DNA from 3 places in the Citrobacter sp. LJND-P06 genome. Region 3 is predicted to be linked to each of the others. Evidence: predicted binding sites of a transcription regulator. Region 3 holds the regulator's gene; each other region holds the start of a gene.
What was found. Region 3 encodes PhoB, which activates phosphate uptake and scavenging genes when phosphate is short. Its sites were predicted from a motif close to CTGTCATAAAACTGNCNNAT; they were not measured.
Positions count from the first base shown of each region.

Region 1: the regulator PhoB is predicted to act here: its motif matches at 3,717-3,736, upstream of rpoH (RNA polymerase sigma factor RpoH).
Region 2: the regulator PhoB is predicted to act here: its motif matches at 1,295-1,314, upstream of pstS (phosphate ABC transporter substrate-binding protein PstS).

Region 1 covers NZ_CP187317.1:251,416-257,203, reverse strand. Annotated here, with positions in the region: gene ACO7SM_RS01155 (branched-chain amino acid ABC transporter substrate-binding protein) at 11-1,114, opposite strand; gene ACO7SM_RS01150 (4-aminobutyrate--2-oxoglutarate transaminase) at 1,321-2,586, opposite strand; gene rpoH (RNA polymerase sigma factor RpoH) at 2,717-3,571, opposite strand; gene ftsX (permease-like cell division protein FtsX) at 3,825-4,883, opposite strand; gene ftsE (cell division ATP-binding protein FtsE) at 4,876-5,544, opposite strand; gene ftsY (signal recognition particle-docking protein FtsY) at 5,547-5,788, opposite strand, start outside.
Region 2 covers NZ_CP187317.1:4,641,049-4,646,836, reverse strand. Annotated here, with positions in the region: gene pstC (phosphate ABC transporter permease PstC) at 1-24, opposite strand, end outside; gene pstS (phosphate ABC transporter substrate-binding protein PstS) at 169-1,209, opposite strand; gene glmS (glutamine--fructose-6-phosphate transaminase (isomerizing)) at 1,522-3,351, opposite strand; gene glmU (bifunctional UDP-N-acetylglucosamine diphosphorylase/glucosamine-1-phosphate N-acetyltransferase GlmU) at 3,551-4,921, opposite strand; gene ACO7SM_RS21870 (F0F1 ATP synthase subunit epsilon) at 5,247-5,666, opposite strand; gene atpD (F0F1 ATP synthase subunit beta) at 5,687-5,788, opposite strand, start outside.
Region 3 covers NZ_CP187317.1:3,501,395-3,507,182, forward strand. Annotated here, with positions in the region: gene brnQ (branched-chain amino acid transporter carrier protein BrnQ) at 1-1,255, opposite strand, end outside; gene phoR (phosphate regulon sensor histidine kinase PhoR) at 1,664-2,959, opposite strand; gene phoB (phosphate response regulator transcription factor PhoB) at 3,016-3,705, opposite strand; gene sbcD (exonuclease subunit SbcD) at 3,898-5,100, shown strand; gene sbcC (exonuclease subunit SbcC) at 5,097-5,788, shown strand, end outside.

The DNA.
Region 1 (5,788 bases), 1.4 Mb from region 3:
GGCAATGCCGTTATTTAGCGTCGGTCGCCGTACCGTTGGCGTGCCAGTCAAAGACGCCGAATTCGAAGCCCTTCAGGTCGCCTTTCTCATCCCAGGAGAGCGGCCCCATCACGGTTTCTACGGTGTTCGCTTTCAGGTAGTTGGCGATCTCTGCCGGATCTTCGGACTGATTCAGGCCAGCCTGTAAAGATTGCAGTGCCGCGTAGGTAGTCCATACGAACGCACCGCTCGGATCCTGCTTCTTCGCTTTGATAGCATCCACAATCGGTTTGTTCGCCGGAACCTGATCGTAGTTCTTCGGCTTCGTCACCAACATCCCTTCGGCAGATTCACCAGCAATGTTAGACAGAGAGACGTTCGCCACCCCTTCTGGCCCCATAAACTGCGTTTTCAGACCCGCCGCACGCGCCTGACGCAGGATCTGCCCCATCTCCGGGTGGTAGCCGCCGTAGTAGACAAAGTCGATGTTCTCTTTCTTCAGACGCGCCACCAGCGTAGAGAAATCTTTCTCACCCGCCGTAATACCGTCAAAGAAGACGACGTCGGCGTTACCTTTTTTCAGGTCGTCCTGAACGGCACGCGCCAGACCTTCACCGTATTGCTGTTTATCGTGAATGATCGCGATACGCTTCGGTTTCACGCTGTTCAGAATATATTTCGCCGCCGTCGGCCCCTGGTCAGAATCCAGACCGGTGGTACGCAGCAGCAGTTTATAGCCACGCGCGGTCAGTTCCGGTGCGGTTGCCGCTGGCGTGATCATCAGAATGCCTTCGTCTTCATAGATGTCAGACGCAGGCTGAGTGGATGAAGAGCACAGGTGACCAATCACGTACTTAATGCCGTCGTTAACCACTTTGTTGGCAACCGCGACCGCTTGTTTCGGGTCACAGGCATCGTCATATTTCACGACGACCAGTTTGTCGCCTTTAATGCCGCCTTTCGCGTTGATATCAGCAATCGCCTGCTCCGCACCCGTAAACTCCTGATCGCCATACTGCGCGACCGGCCCTGACATTGCGCCGACGACTGCGACTTTAATATCCTTAGCAAACGCCATATTGCTCAAAGACAGGGCGATACATCCTGCCAATAACGCTTTACCCTTCATATTCATCCTGAGAATCCCCATTATTGTGGTTATTACGTGTGTTGTGATGTTGTTGTTTAGCGTTTTATTTCAATTATAGGTGTGCAGTTCACGCTTTTTCAGCACACTCTGCTAAAACATACCCGATTTTTAAGATTTTGGAATAGCTAATTTGACAGTCAGATAACAAGTTGATGACAAAAAAAGTGGCCGCCGCAATGGGCGGCGCAGGTTTATCGTGTCAGCGAGTGCGTAATAATCTCCAGCGCTTTACGAAATTGCGCGTCGGGGATAGTCAGCGGGTAGAGGAAGCGGATCACATTGCCGTAGACGCCGCAACTGAGCAGCAAGAGTCCTTGCGCCAGCGCTTTACTCTGCACCTGGCGGGTAAATTCAGGAGACGGCTGGCCGGATGACGGGCAGTTAAACTCCACCGCCACCATGGAGCCCTGCGCACGAATATCCGCAATATGCGGGCAATTCGCTTTGGCCGAGTTGAGCGCCTCAACCAGATGTTGGCCTAAGGCGGCGGCACGCGCACACAGTTTCTCTTCGTCAATCACATCCAGTACGGCATGTGCGGCGGCAACGGCCAGCGGATTCCCGGCGTAGGTGCCGCCGAGTCCTCCTGGCGCCGGTGCATCCATAATATCGGCGCGCCCGGCAACTGCCGACAGCGGCATCCCGCCAGCCAGACTTTTCGCCATCGTGATGAGATCGGGTTGCACGCCATAATGCTCCATCGCAAACAGCTTGCCCGTACGGGCAAAACCGGTCTGCACCTCATCGGCAATCAGGAGAATACCGTGGGTATCGCACAGTGCGCGCAGCGCGTGCATAAATTCGCCCGGCGCGACGTTAAAGCCCCCTTCACCCTGTACCGGCTCAAGGATTATCGCCGCCACCTGATCGGGTGCGATATCCGCTTTGAAAATTCGTTCCAGGCTTTGCAGCGCGTCTGCCGTGCTAACCCCGTGCACCGCATTAGGATACTGGGCGTGATACACCGATCCGGGAAACGGCCCAAAGCCAATTTTGTAGGGGGCAACCTTTCCGGTCAGTGCCATGGTCATAAAGGTTCGCCCATGGAAGGCGCCGCCAAAGGTGATAAGTCCTGGTCGTTTGGTGTAGGCGCGGGCAATCTTCACCGCGTTCTCTACCGCTTCCGCCCCGGTAGAGAAAAAGGCGGTTTTTACCGGCCCGTTGATGGGGACACGTTCGTTGATGCGTTCCGCAAGCCGGACGTAGCTTTCATAAGGAACGATTTGATAAGCCGTATGGGTGAATGACTGAAGCTGTTTCTCAATGGCCGCGATAATTTTTGGGTGTCGATGACCGGTGTTAAGCACCGCAATACCGGCGGCAAAATCAATCACCTCATTGCCTTCCACGTCCCACAGCGTTGCGTTTTCTGCTCTGTCGGCATAAAAATCGCACATCACGCCGATACCGCGCGGCGTCGCCTGTAAACGCCGTTCATTCAGTTCGTTATTTTTCATTTTGATCCCCTAAGATGCGCAAAACCCATCGGTAAGTGTTTGCCAGGGGGAGAAAATTCGCCAGAGCAGGCGTTAAAAAAACAAAACCCCCGAATTTGCATTCGAGGGTTTATCGGGGACTTCGCGGGAATTACGCTTCGATAGCGGCGCGAAGTTTTTTCATGGCGTTCTTTTCAAGCTGGCGCACACGTTCTGCGGAAACGCCGTAGCGATCGGCCAGTTCCTGCAAGGTAGACTTGTTGTCTTCATCCAGCCAACGCGCACGAATGATGTCCTGGCTACGTTCGTCCAGCCCCTGCATGGCGTCGGTCAGACGGTTTGCCGCCTGCTCTTCCCAGTTATCGTCTTCAATGCCGTCGGCAAAGTTAGACGATTTGTCCTGCAGATAGAGCACCGGTGCCATCGGCTGGCTGTCGGACTCGTCGTCCGAAGACATATCAAATGTCATGTCCTGGGCCGACATACGGGATTCCATTTCGCGGACGTCTTTGCTGGAAACACCCAGCTCGCGAGCCACCATTTCGACTTCATCCTGATTAAACCAGCCCAGACGCTGCTTGGTTTTACGCAGGTTGAAGAACAGCTTACGCTGCGCTTTGGTGGTCGCGACTTTGACGATACGCCAGTTACGCAGAACATATTCGTGGATCTCAGCTTTGATCCAGTGCACGGCGAAGGAAACCAGGCGCACACCCACTTCCGGGTTAAAACGGCGCACGGCTTTCATCAGGCCGATATTACCTTCCTGAATCAGATCCGCCTGCGGCAGGCCATAGCCCGCATAGTTACGAGCAACATGAACAACAAAGCGCAGGTGAGACAGAATCAGCGTCTTCGCTGCCTCCAGATCGCCCTGGTAATGCAGCTTTTCAGCAAGTGCCCGCTCCTCGTCAGCCGACAACATCGGCCACGCGTTCGCAGCCCGGATGTAAGATTCCAGGTTACCAACAGGGGCTAAAGCTAAATTTTGCATTTCTTTGGTCATTCAAATCCTCTCAATCTTTATCTTCCGGCGTTACAACAACAATCGTGCCAGAGCTTATGAGCAACGAGAATATCATTCACATTTTTATCAGACAGTGATTCTATCCACAAGTTCAATGCAACGCTGTGAATAAACTACGCACAAAATGTGACACCGTTATGAAAAATACGCGGGCAGGGACAGGAGATTTTTTTTGAAGCTCTTTCCCTGCGAACGGGAATTCATTGCAGGGAAAGATTATATCACGGTTTTTTTAGTCGGGAGTAAAGTGACGTAAATGTTGTACCGTGGCAAGCCAGGCTGCCACCCAGCCAATCATTGAGCACACCAGCAACAACAGCAGACACTCGTCGAACGATAACCCGTTGATATCGAATTTCGTTCCGAAAACCTGCGCCACTTCCGTCACGGCGGACGACAGCCGCATCACCATAATTTCCGACAAAATCAGAGAGAGAAATGCGCCAGAGAAGCCCAGCAGCGCACCGCCATACAGGAACGGACGCAGAATAAAACCGTCTGTCGCCCCGATCAGTTTCTGCACATTAATGGTATCGCGACGGGCAAAGATGCTCAGGCGCACGCTGTTGCCGATGACGAGGAATACCGCCGCCACCATCAGTACGCCGATCATCGCCGATACCCGACCCACCAGACCGGTCAACGCAGCGAGACGGGCAAACCAGCTATCATCCATTCGCACTTCGTCGATACCGTTAATTTGCGAAATCCGATCGCGCAACGTATTCAACGAATCCGTTCCCTGAAAGTCGAGTTTCGGCACCACCACCGCCACTGCCGGCAGCGGGTTCTCTTCCAGCATGTCCAGCGCGCCGCCAAATCCTGACCAGTTACGGAATTCACCCAACGCGTCGTCTCGCGACAGATAATTCACTTTTTCCACGCCCTGCTCAGCATGCAACTGCGCCACCACCCCTGCCGCGGCGTCATCGTCCAGCGTTTTTTGCAGATAAACGGTTATCTGCGGAGAAGGGTAATATTGCGTCGCCGCATGGTTCACGTTTTTGTAAACCATGTAGCACACGCTCGGCAGAGTCAGGGAGATAGCGATAACCATCACCGTCAGAAACGTCGCCAGTGGTTTGCTTTTCAGATCCTGCAACGCCCCCTGGAACGCGTAGCGTACCTGCTCGTTAAAGACGTTAGTCTTACGCGAGTTCGGTTTTGGCGAAGACTTCGCACGTTTTGGCGCATTGCGACCGCCGTCTGGGGACGCGCCGCCAGATTTACGGAAGCGGTCAAGCCGACCTCCGAATTGCCTGATTTGATTAATCGCGTCGCGCTTATTCACGGGCCTCGCCTCCATGCAAATGTCCATCGCTCAGGGTCAGCATCCGATACGAACGACGGGAGATCAGTCCAATGTCGTGCGTTGCCATCAGTACCGTTACCCCGACGCGGTTAAACTCTTCGAACAGACGTAAGATCCCTTCCGACAGCGCATCATCCAGGTTCCCGGTCGGTTCATCCGCCAGCAATACTGCCGGTTTGTTCACCACCGCACGGGCAATGCCCACACGCTGCTGTTCACCGCCGGAGAGTTGAATCGGGAAGTTCTTCGCTTTGTCCAACAGGCCTACTTTGTCCAGTGCCGCCGACACGCGACGACGAATGTCGTCTCCGCTGGCGCCCGCAATAATCAGCGGGATCGCCACGTTGTCGAAGACCGTCCTGTCCATCAACAGGTGGTGATCCTGGAAAATCATCCCGATCTGACGGCGCAGAAACGGCACTTCACGGTTTTTCAAACGCGTGATGTCATGCCCGCTGAAGTAGATTTTCCCGGCGCTTGGCCGCTCAATCCCACAGATCAGCTTCAGCAGGGTACTTTTCCCCGCACCTGAGTGACCGGTCAGGAACGCCATCTCGCCAGGCTGCATGTGGAATGTGACCCCTTGCAGCGCTTGTCTCCCACCGAGATAGGCCTTGCTGACATGTTCAAAGCGAATCATTGTTAATCCTCTCGGGCAAAAAGTGCCTCTATAAAATCGCCCGCTTTAAACGGACGTAAATCCTCGATACGTTCGCCCACACCAATATAGCGGATAGGAATGCCAAACTGATCGGCAACGGAGAAGATAACGCCCCCTTTCGCCGTTCCGTCCAGCTTGGTCAGCGTGATACCGGTCAACCCCACCGCTTCGTGGAACAGTTTGGCCTGGCTTATCGCATTCTGCCCGGTGCTGGCATCAATAG
Region 2 (5,788 bases), 1.1 Mb from region 3:
AAAAGCAGGCTTAGTTGCAGCCATAAATTACTCTTTCCGTTGAACGCGTTTACGAAGTTGCCCAAGCCGGATGGCGCTACGCTTATCCGGCTTATCTATCGGGCCTACAGTCTGAACCGTAGGGCGGACAAGCGTAGCGCCATCCGCCAATTCGTCAAAGATATTCTGTTAATACAGCGCTTTACCGCTGCTGTCTTTCACGTTGGTTTTCCACGCAGCGCGAACCTGCTCAACCACGCTGTCTGGCAGGCTGGCATAATCCAGGTCGTTAGCCTGCTTGCCGCCATTTTTGTATGCCCAATCGAAGAATTTCAGCACTTCAGCGCCCTGCTCAGGTTTTTTCTGCACTTTGTGCACGAGGATGAAGGTCGTGGAGGTAATTGGCCACGCGTCTTCACCTTTCTGGTTCGTCAGATCCTGAGCGAATGATTTGCTCCAGTCAGCGCCTTTTGCCGCGTTGGCGAAGTTCTCTTCAGTCGGGCTTACCGGCTTACCATCGGCGGAGATCAGTTTGGTGTAGGCCAGGCTGTTCTGTTTGGCATACGCGTATTCAACGTAGCCAATGGAACCCGGCAGACGCTGTACGAACGCGGCGATACCGTCGTTACCTTTACCACCCAGACCGGTCGGCCAGTTTACTGTCGAGCCGGAACCGACTTTCGATTTCCACTCTTCGTTCACTTTCGCCAGATAGCTGGTAAAGACGAAGGAAGTACCGGAGCCATCAGCACGACGCACAACGGCAATATTCTGAGAAGGCAGTTTCAGACCAGGGTTCAGTTTGGTGATGGCTTCATCGTCCCACTTTTTGATTTTGCCGAGGTAGATGTCACCCAGTGTTTTACCGTCCAGCACCAGCTCACCAGACTTCAGACCTGGGATATTCACCGCCAGCACCACACCACCGATCACCGTCGGGAACTGGAACAGATCTTCCTGAGCCAGCTTTTCATCAGACAACGGGGCATCAGATGCGCCGAAATCAACCGTATTTGCAGTAATTTGTTTAACACCACCGGAGGAGCCGATACCCTGGTAATTGACTTTATTACCGGTCTCTTTCTGATAGGTATCTGCCCATTTGGCATACACTGGCGCAGGAAAAGTTGCACCTGCACCTGTCAGGCTTGCCGCTGCGTTTACAGCGAAAGCGCTCATGGATAAGGTCGCGGCGACAACAGTTGCGACAGTGGTACGCATAACTTTCATAATGTCTCCTGCAAGATTCGTAAATCATTGTTAAGTGGCTACGATAAGCAAAATAGGACAAACAGGTGACAGTTAAATGTACGAAATATGACAGTTTTATGACAACAAAAGAAGTGGTGCTCATTTTCTAAAAAACATCATAAAGAAACAATGCGTTACGTGTTTTTATGGCACTAATATTTCGCAGAAATTTTCTTTTTATGACACTGAAACAGTAGCTGAATATGACGCTTTGTGACATGAAAAAGAGGGGGGATGCTTCAAAAAAAACGGGGATAAAAAATGCCCCGCTTTCGCAGGGCATTTCACAGATTATTCAACCGTAACCGATTTTGCCAGGTTACGCGGCTGATCCACGTCGGTGCCTTTGATCAGCGCCACGTGATACGCCAGCAATTGCAGCGGTACCGTATAGAAGATCGGCGCAATGGCCTCTTCCACATGCGGCATTTCAATAATGTGCATATTATCGCTGCTGGTGAATCCGGCATCCTGATCGGCGAAGACATACAACTGACCGCCGCGCGCGCGAACTTCTTCAATGTTGGATTTCAGTTTTTCCAACAGTTCGTTGTTCGGAGCCACTACAATAACCGGCATGTCTGCATCAATCAGCGCCAGCGGGCCATGCTTCAGTTCACCTGCGGCATAGGCTTCTGCGTGAATATAAGAGATCTCTTTCAGTTTCAGTGCGCCTTCCAGCGCAATCGGATACTGATCGCCACGACCCAGGAACAGCGCGTGGTGTTTGTCAGAGAAATCTTCAGCCAGCGCTTCAATGCGTTTATCCTGAGACAGCATCTGCTCAATGCGGCTCGGCAGTGCCTGCAGGCCGTGAACGATGTCGTGCTCAATAGAGGCATCCAGGCCTTTCAGACGCGCCAGTTTCGCCACCAGCATCAGCAGAACGGTCAACTGAGTGGTAAATGCTTTCGTGGAGGCAACACCGATTTCGGTACCGGCATTGGTCATCATCGCCAGGTCAGATTCACGAACCAGGGAAGAGCCCGGAACGTTACAAATCGCCAGGGAACCCAGATAACCCAGCTCTTTCGATAAGCGCAGACCGGCCAGCGTATCGGCCGTTTCGCCAGACTGCGAAAGGGTGATCATCAGGCTATTGCGACGCACGGCGGATTTGCGATAGCGGAATTCAGACGCGATTTCCACGTCACACGGGATCCCTGCCAGAGATTCAAACCAATAGCGGGATACCATACCGGAGTTGTAGGAAGTCCCGCAGGCGATAATCTGAATGTGCTCGACCTGAGCCAACAGTTCGTTCGCCTTCGGCCCCAGCTCGCTCAAGTCCACTTCACCGTGAGTAATACGTCCGGTCAGGGTATTTTTGATAGCGTTAGGCTGTTCGTAGATCTCTTTCTGCATGTAGTGGCGATAAATACCTTTATCACCGGCGTCGTACTGCAGATTGGATTCGATATCCTGACGTTTCACTGCCGCGCCCGTTTTATCGAAAATAGAGACGGAACGACGGGTCACTTCCGCAATATCGCCTTCTTCCAGGAAGATGAAGCGACGGGTGACAGGCAGCAGCGCCAGCTGATCGGAAGCGATAAAGTTCTCACCCATACCCAGACCAATGACCAGCGGGCTACCAGAGCGAGCCGCCAGCAGCGTATCCGGTTTACGGGTATCCATGATAACAGTACCGTACGCGCCGCGCAGTTGCGGGATAGTACGCAGCACGGCTTCACGCAGAGTGCCGCCTTGTTCCAGTTCCCAATGCACCAGGTGAGCAATCACTTCGGTGTCAGTTTCAGAAACAAACGTATAACCACGCGCCTTCAGTTCTTCGCGCAGCGGTTCATGGTTTTCGATGATGCCGTTATGCACCACCACAATGTGCTCAGAAACATGCGGATGCGCATTCGCTTCTGAAGGTTCGCCGTGGGTTGCCCAACGGGTATGAGCAATACCTGTACCGCCGTGCAACGGGTGTTCTTCTGCGGCCTGTGCCAGCATCTGAACTTTACCGAGGCGACGCAGACGGGTCATGTGCCCTTCGTTGTCGACCACAGCCAGGCCCGCAGAGTCATAGCCGCGGTATTCCAGACGACGTAAACCTTCGAGAAGGATTTCTGCTACATCACGTTGCGCGATAGCGCCAACAATTCCACACATAGTTTTTAATTCCGATTTTGGCAGTATGCCAGTCGTTGTCGGTCAACCTGTATGCCCGTATTTTCGGGCGCCCCGAGCCTTGTAGAGAGTGGGGTTATTTTTATAAGTACTGCTTTTTGGGCGGGGGATTATGTTATCCCCTCAACCCTGTTTGCCGGAGGGCAGCGTAAACGCGTTGCCCGGCCTACAAAATTTGAATTTACTTCTTCTTCACCGGACGCTTCCAGCCCTGCTTATGGACTTGCGGTACACGGCTTATCACCAGTTCGTTATCAGCGACGTCACGAGTAACGGTAGTACCCGCCGCGATCGTCACCCCTTTGCCCACTTTTACTGGCGCTACCAGTTGGGTATCAGATCCGACAAACACATCATCGCCAATAATGGTTTTAAACTTGTTCGCGCCATCGTAGTTACAGGTGATCGTACCTGCACCAATGTTCACGTTATCGCCAATTTCAGCATCACCCAGGTAGCTCAGATGACCGGCTTTCGAGCCTTTACCCAGACGCGCTTTTTTCATCTCGACAAAGTTACCGACGTGCGCGCCTTCCAGCAGTTCAGCACCTGGGCGCAGACGCGCGAACGGGCCAATAGTACACGCCGTTGCCAGATGTGCATCTTCCACTACGCTGTATGGGCTGATTTCACAATCGTCGCCAATCACACTGTTTTTGATAACGCAGCCCGCGCCAATCTTCACGCGATGACCGAGCGTAACGTTGCCTTCGATGATAACGTTAGTATCAATTTCAACATCCCGCCCGTGCGATAACGTACCGCGCAGGTCAAAACGCGAAGGATCACGCAGCATAACGCCCGCCAGCAGCAGCTTTTCAGCCTGCTCAGACTGGTAAACGCGTTCCAGACGGGAGAGTTGCAGACGGTTGTTCACGCCTTCCACTTCGCTGAGTCTGTCAGGGTGAACGGCGGCGATTTCGCGGCCTTCCTGGTACGCCAGCGCAATAATGTCGGTGATGTAATACTCGCCCTGAGCATTGTTATTCGTCAGTTTTGACAACCAACGTTTCATATCTGCGCCGTTGGCAATCAGGATACCGGTATTAATTTCCTGGATCTGACGTTGCTCGTCGCTTGCATCTTTGTGCTCAACGATACCGGTGACCTTACCGTTTTCACGCGTAATACGGCCATAGCCGGTGGGATCATCCAGCTTCACCGTCAGCAAACCAATGCCGCCCTGCGGTTTTGCATCACGCAGGCGCTGCAATGTGTCGATTGAAATCAGCGGTACGTCGCCATAGAGCATTAAAATGTCTTCGTCGTCGCCAAAGAATGGCGCAGCCTGCTGCATCGCATGACCTGTACCCAACTGCTCGGCCTGCAAAACCCAATTCAGGTTGTCTTCTTTCAGTGTCTGCTTAAGCAGATCGCCACCGTGGCCATAGACCAGATGAACGTGAGATGCGCCAACTTCATTAGCTGCATCAATGACATGCTGAACCATCGCTTTTCCCGCGAGGGTATGGAGCACTTTAGGAAGATCGGAATACATGCGTGTGCCTTTACCTGCGGCAAGGATCACTACGCTCATAGCACTGTTCAACATACGCATCCTGACTGTGATAAGAGAACGAATTTATACCGTTTCACATTGAAAATACTACATTTTTTTCGCCGTGAAATGGGGTGTAGATAAAATGCTCATCAGGGGTCTTTCCCCACAAGATAATGAGACATTTTCGTCCATCGTCGCGCCTTTTGTCTTCTGAAAAGTAAGACATACCTCTCATTAAGTCCTTAGGCTAATGTTTTTGCTCTTTTTTTGATCCATGAATAAAGGATAAGAAAGGGCTTAAAAAGCGGGAAACCGAAGAAAAGGCAAAAAAAAACCAGCCTGAATTCAGACTGGTTTTTATGCTTTCAAGCCGGTGTTACATCGCTTTTTTGGTCAACTCGATAACGCGCAGTTTGGCGATCGCTTTGGCCAGTTCCGCAGATGCCTGAGCGTAATCCACGTCACCATGAGAGCTCTTAATGTGCTCTTCAGCCTTACGTTTCGCTTCCAGGGCTCTCGCTTCATCGAGATCCTGCCCGCGAATCGCGGTATCAGCCAGTACGGTCACGTTGCCAGGCTGCACTTCAAGAATGCCGCCGGACAGGTAGATAAACTCTTCATGACCGAACTGTTTAACGATGCGGATCATACCAGGCTTAATGGCGGTGAGCAGCGGGGCGTGGCCCGGGTAAATACCCAGTTCACCTTCACTACCCGTTACCTGGATTTTTTCGACCAGACCAGAGAACATTTGTTGCTCTGCGCTGACGACGTCCAGGTGGTAAGTCATTGCCATATCACCCTCCGATTAAGGCGTTAAAGTTTTTTGGCTTTCTCGACAGCTTCTTCGATGGTGCCAACCATATAGAACGCCTGCTCTGGCAGGTGATCGTATTCGCCATCCATGATGCCTTTAAA
Region 3 (5,788 bases):
TCACGACTGTTGGCATCAACCACGCCAGCCCTTGTTCCGCCATTGGCAAACGTTGGGTCCAGGCCGGTAATACGTCACCAATTGCCGATGCTTTAATACCGTCAAGGATACCAAAAATCAGGCTGATAAACATCGCAGGTGCAATGACGCGGGAAGAATTATGCCACCATGAGCGGGTAAAACTTAATACAACCAGTGCGATACATGGCGGATAAATCGCCGTCAGCACCGGAATAGAGACCTGAATCAAGTGGCTGAGACCCAGATTCGATACCACCATCGAGAAGCCGCCGAGGATGAACACCAGCGTACGATAAGACAGTGGAACGTATTGCGCGAAGAACTCAGCGCACGCACAGGTCAGGCCAACCGCCGTCACCAGACAGGCGAGGAAAATCAGCCCTGCCAGCATCAGGCTACCCGCACCACCAAAGGTGTGCTGCACGTAAGCATGCAGGATTGCCGCGCCATTAGCAGACTGGTCAACCAGAATCGCGCTGTCTGACCCCAGACGGAACAACGCGAGATACAGCAGGGTTAACCCTACGCCCGCCATCAGACCCGCCCACACGGTGTAACGCGTCAGTAAACGCGCTTCCGTCACGCCACGAGAACGCGCGGCGTTAACAATGACGATACCAAAGACGATCGCGCCCATCGTATCCATGGTCAGGTAGCCGTTTACAAAACCATTCGAGAACGCCGATTTTTGGTAGGCCTCCATCGCATCGCTGATCGGGCCTGCTGGCCAGACAATCGCAGCAACAGACAGCACCGTCAGTGCAATGATCTTCAGCGGCGCCAGGAAGTTGCCTACGGTATCCAGCAATTTACCCGGATAGAGCGACACCAGAATGACAATGGCGAAGTAGACCACGCTGTAGATAAACAGCGGCAGCGGGGAGTTACCGGTCAACGGCGCAATCCCTACTTCAAAGGAGACGGTCGCCGTACGCGGCGTCGCGAACAGCGGGCCGACGGCCAGATAACATACGGTGGCCAGCAGGAGCCCTGCTACTTTGCCAATTGGCGAACTCAGGCTGTCTACACCACCACCGACTTTCGCCAGCGCGATAATCGTAAGAACCGGCAAGCCAACCGCAGTGATAAGAAAGCCGAGTGCCGCAGTCCAGACGTGCTCGCCTGCCTGCAGACCCACCATAGGAGGAAAAATAATGTTGCCTGCGCCAACGAACAGCGCAAATGTCATAAAGCCCAAGGCGATAATATCGCGCGATTTTAACTGATGGGTCATAAAATTTTACTGCCTGTGGATGTGGTGTTGAAAACGTTAAATTTTCTGCTTTTCCCTGGGGGACAATACAGCGGAATTTTTAATCAATTCCAGCGGGATATGCTCCCGACCTGGCGCGGCGAAGAATAGTTTTTCGATTTACCGCATGAATGCAGTCTCTATGACAGCATCTAAGGCGCAATTTAAACGCTTATAACGTTTTAAAGCAAGATGGGATCCCAAAACCAGAACAATAAACCAATATGAATATACGACTTGGAACAAAACACCATCCATAAGAAAAAGTCATGGCTAATCATGCGAACAAAAAAGCAGCAGACGTTGAAAAATTCAGCAGGTGAATATTTACCGCAAAGAAAAAAAGCCAGCATTCGCTGGCTTATGGAAAGATAATCTTACATTGCAACATTAAGCATTATTTTTGGCAATTAAACGTTCCGGCAGCACAAAACTAAACCGCGTGCCTTTCCCCACGGTGCTGTCGATAACCAATCGACTTTCGTGATGATTTAATGCGTGCTTAACAATTGCCAGCCCCAAACCGCTGCCGCCCGTTTGCCGTGAGCGCGCCTTATCGACCCGGTAAAAACGTTCGGTCAGACGTGGAATATGCTCAGGCGAAATACCAGGCCCATCATCCTCAACGCTGAACTCCACGCCCTGCGCGGCGAGCTGCCAACGTACGGTGATATGCGTCCCCGCCGGGGTGTGATTCACTGCGTTATAGACCAGATTCGAAATCGCACTACGCAACTGATCTTCATTGCCCAGCACGCAAAGCTGACTGTCAACCTCAAACGTGAAGCTGTGCTGCTGCTGACTTAGCGTTTGCGCCTCGCGTTCAACAACACGCAGCATCATCGGTACGTCAACGCGTTCATTGAGCAAGAGCACAGGTGCGGCCTCAATTTTCGACAGCGTCAGTAACTGTTTTACCAGCCCTTCCATGCGATGCGTTTGCTCACGCATTGTATGCAGCGCTTTTTCCCGCGTGGCGCCCTCCAGAGATTGCTCCTGCATCATCTCCAGATAGCCCTGCAACACAGTGAGTGGCGTACGCAGCTCATGGCTGACGTTGGCGAAAAAGTTTCGCCGCGCCCCTTCGAGCTGGTGCATTTGCGTTACATCACGCGCCACCATCAACAACTGCTTGTCGGTGTAGGGCATCACCCGAATCTCCAGATGCCGTCCGGTGTTTAACACCAAATTGATCGGTCGGGTGAAGTCGCGAGTTTTCAGATACTGCGTAAATTCCGGATACCGCAGCAGGTTGAGAATGTTTTGCCCATTGTCATCAGGCCAGCGTAATCCCAGCACCTGTTGCGCCAGACCGTTACACCAAAAGATGCCCCCGTCTTCCGTGGTCAACACCACCGCATCGGGCAGCGATTCCGCCCCGCTGCGAAAACGTTTAATGAGGTTTCCCAGTTCACGGCGGCGCTTCTTGTTACGCAACTGCATTTGATGCAGGCCGTACAGCAGCGGTTCCCAGCTTCCGCTTCCCGGCGGCGGGGTCATACTTCTGTCGACCCACAACCACCAGGAAAGACGTAATAAATTCCAGAAATGCCAGATGAGCAGTCCCGTTACCGACGCCAGTAAAAACCAGGGCAGATAACCAAAAAATACACTAAGGATGAAGGCTGGGAGGCAGCAAAGTATCAGCTCCAGCACCAGCCTTTTCCATGACAGCCGTTCCAGCACGCGTCACACTCCATTCACGATTTGAAAGCCCTGCCAGCCGGGTGGCCAGCAAGGCGTCAGAAGCGGGTCGAAAAGCGATACCCTGTCCCACGTACGGTTTGTACCATGCGGTCATGACCGCTGTGTTCCAGCGCTTTACGCAGGCGGCGAATATGGACGTCGACCGTACGGTCTTCCACATACACGTTGGTGCCCCAGACGTGGTTTAGCAGTTGCTCCCGACTGTAGACGCGTTCGGGATGCGTCATAAAGAAGTGCAGCAATTTGAATTCGGTAGGCCCCATATCAAGCGGGTTTTCCCCGGTCATCACACGGTGCGATGTCGGGTCGAGGCTCAGCCCCTGCATCTCAATCACCTCTTCGACCGCCATCGGTGAAATGCGTCGCATGACCGCTTTGATCCGCGCGACCAGCTCCTTGGGCGAGAACGGTTTTGTGACGTAGTCGTCTGCCCCCGTTTCCAGTCCACGCACGCGGTCTTCCTCTTCCCCTCTGGCCGTTAGCATGACGACGGGGATCTCGCGGGTCATCGCCTCACGTTTGAGATGTTTAATGAACTGAAGGCCAGAGCCGCCCGGCAACATCCAGTCCAGCAGGATCAGATCCGGCCAGGGTTCATTCAGTTGGTTCACTGCACTGTCATAATCTTCGGCCTCGACTGGCTGAAAGCCATTTTGCTCGAGCACGAAGCAGACCATTTCGCGAATTGGAGCTTCATCTTCTACGACCAGAATACGTCTCGCCATGATTTGCCCTGTTATAGAGTTGCTAGTCATCATTATCAATGCGGCGCCATTATGCGTCAGATTTATGACAGTTTTATGAAAAAAAGTGTCAATCCCCACGCCAGATTGTTGATTTATGACACCCCATAAACAAGATATTAACCTCTCTGAAAGGTTATAATCCCGATCACGCTTTTTCGCCATGGAACTGTTATGCGCATCCTACACACCTCTGACTGGCATCTCGGCCAAAACTTCTACAGTAAAAGCCGCGCCGCCGAGCACCAGGCCTTTCTTGACTGGCTGCTGGAAACGGCGCAATCCCGGCAGGTGGATGCGATCATTGTGGCAGGCGACATTTTTGATACGGGCTCGCCGCCAAGCTATGCCCGCGAGCTGTATAACCGTTTTGTCGTCGATTTACAGCAAACAGGCTGTCATCTGGTGGTATTGGCCGGAAACCATGATTCTGTCGCCACGCTCAACGAATCCCGCGAGATTCTGGCGTTTCTGAACACCACCGTGGTCGCCAGCGCCGGGCACGCGCCGCACTATCTTTACCGTCGCGACGGCACGCCAGGCGCTGTGTTGTGTCCGATCCCGTTTTTACGTCCACGTGACATCATCACCAGTCAGGCCGGTCTTAGCGGTCGCGAAAAACAGCAGCATCTGCTCACCGCCATCACCGACTATTATCAGCAGCACTATCAACAGGCCTGCGAACTGCGCGGCGAACAGCCTCTGCCGATTATCGCCACCGGACATTTGACGACCGTCGGCGCCAGTAAAAGTGACGCGGTACGTGACATCTACATTGGCACCCTGGATGCGTTTCCGGCGCAAAATTTTCCCCCCGCCGATTACATCGCGCTGGGGCACATTCACCGGGCGCAGGTGATTGGCGGGACGGAGCATATTCGCTACTGCGGTTCTCCCATTGCGCTGAGCTTTGATGAGTGCGGCAAAAGCAAATGCGTTCATCTGGTGAGTTTCGAAAACGGAAAACTGCATTCAATAGAGAGCCTCACCGTTCCGGTCACCCAGCCGCTGGCGGTGCTGAAAGGCGATTTAGCGGCCATTACCGAACAACTGGCGTCGTTTAAGAACGCGGCGCAACACCCGCCGGTGTGGCTGGATATCGAAATCACCACCGACGAATACCTGCACGATATGCAGCGAAAAATTCAGGCGTTAACCGACGACCTCCCGGTAGAGGTTTTGCTGGTGCGGCGCAGTCGGGAACAACGTGAGCGAAGCATGGTGAATGCGCGACGCGAAACCCTGAGCGAACTGAGTGTGGAAGAGGTTTTTGAGCGTCGTCTGGCGCTGGAAGAACTGGAGGTTCCCCAGCGTGAACGCCTCAACCAGTTGTTCAGCGCCACCTTACACACTCTCGCCGGGGAACATGACGCATGAAAATCATCAGCCTGCGCCTGAAAAACCTGAACTCCCTGAAAGGGGAATGGAAAATCGATTTTACGGCGGAACCGTTCGCCAGTAACGGACTGTTCGCCATCACCGGCCCGACCGGTGCCGGAAAAACCACCCTGCTGGATGCCATTTGCCTCGCGCTGTATCACGAAACGCCGCGCCTGAGCACCCTCTCGCAGTCACAAAACGATCTGATGACCCGCGATACCGCGGAATGTCTGGCAGAAGTCGAATTTGAGGTCAAAGGCGAAGCTTACCGCGCGTTCTGGAGCCAAAACCGCGCCCGCAATCAGCCAGACGGTAATTTGCAGACGCCTCGCGTGGAGCTGGCGCGCTGCGCAGACGGAAAAATTCTCGCCGATAAGGTCAAAGACAAACTCGAGATGACCGCCGCGCTGACCGGGCTGGATTACGGGCGCTTTACCCGCTCTATGCTGTTGTCGCAGGGGCAGTTTGCCGCATTTCTCAACGCCAAACCCAAAGAGCGCGCCGAACTGCTGGAAGAGCTGACCGGCACCGAAATTTATGGCCAGATTTCGGCCATGGTTTTTGAGAAACACAAAACGGCCCGCACCGAACTGGAAAAACTGCAGGCGCAGGCCAGCGGCGTTGCCCTGCTCGCCCCGGAGCAACTGCAGGCGCTCACGGAATGTTTGCAGGTACTTACTGACGA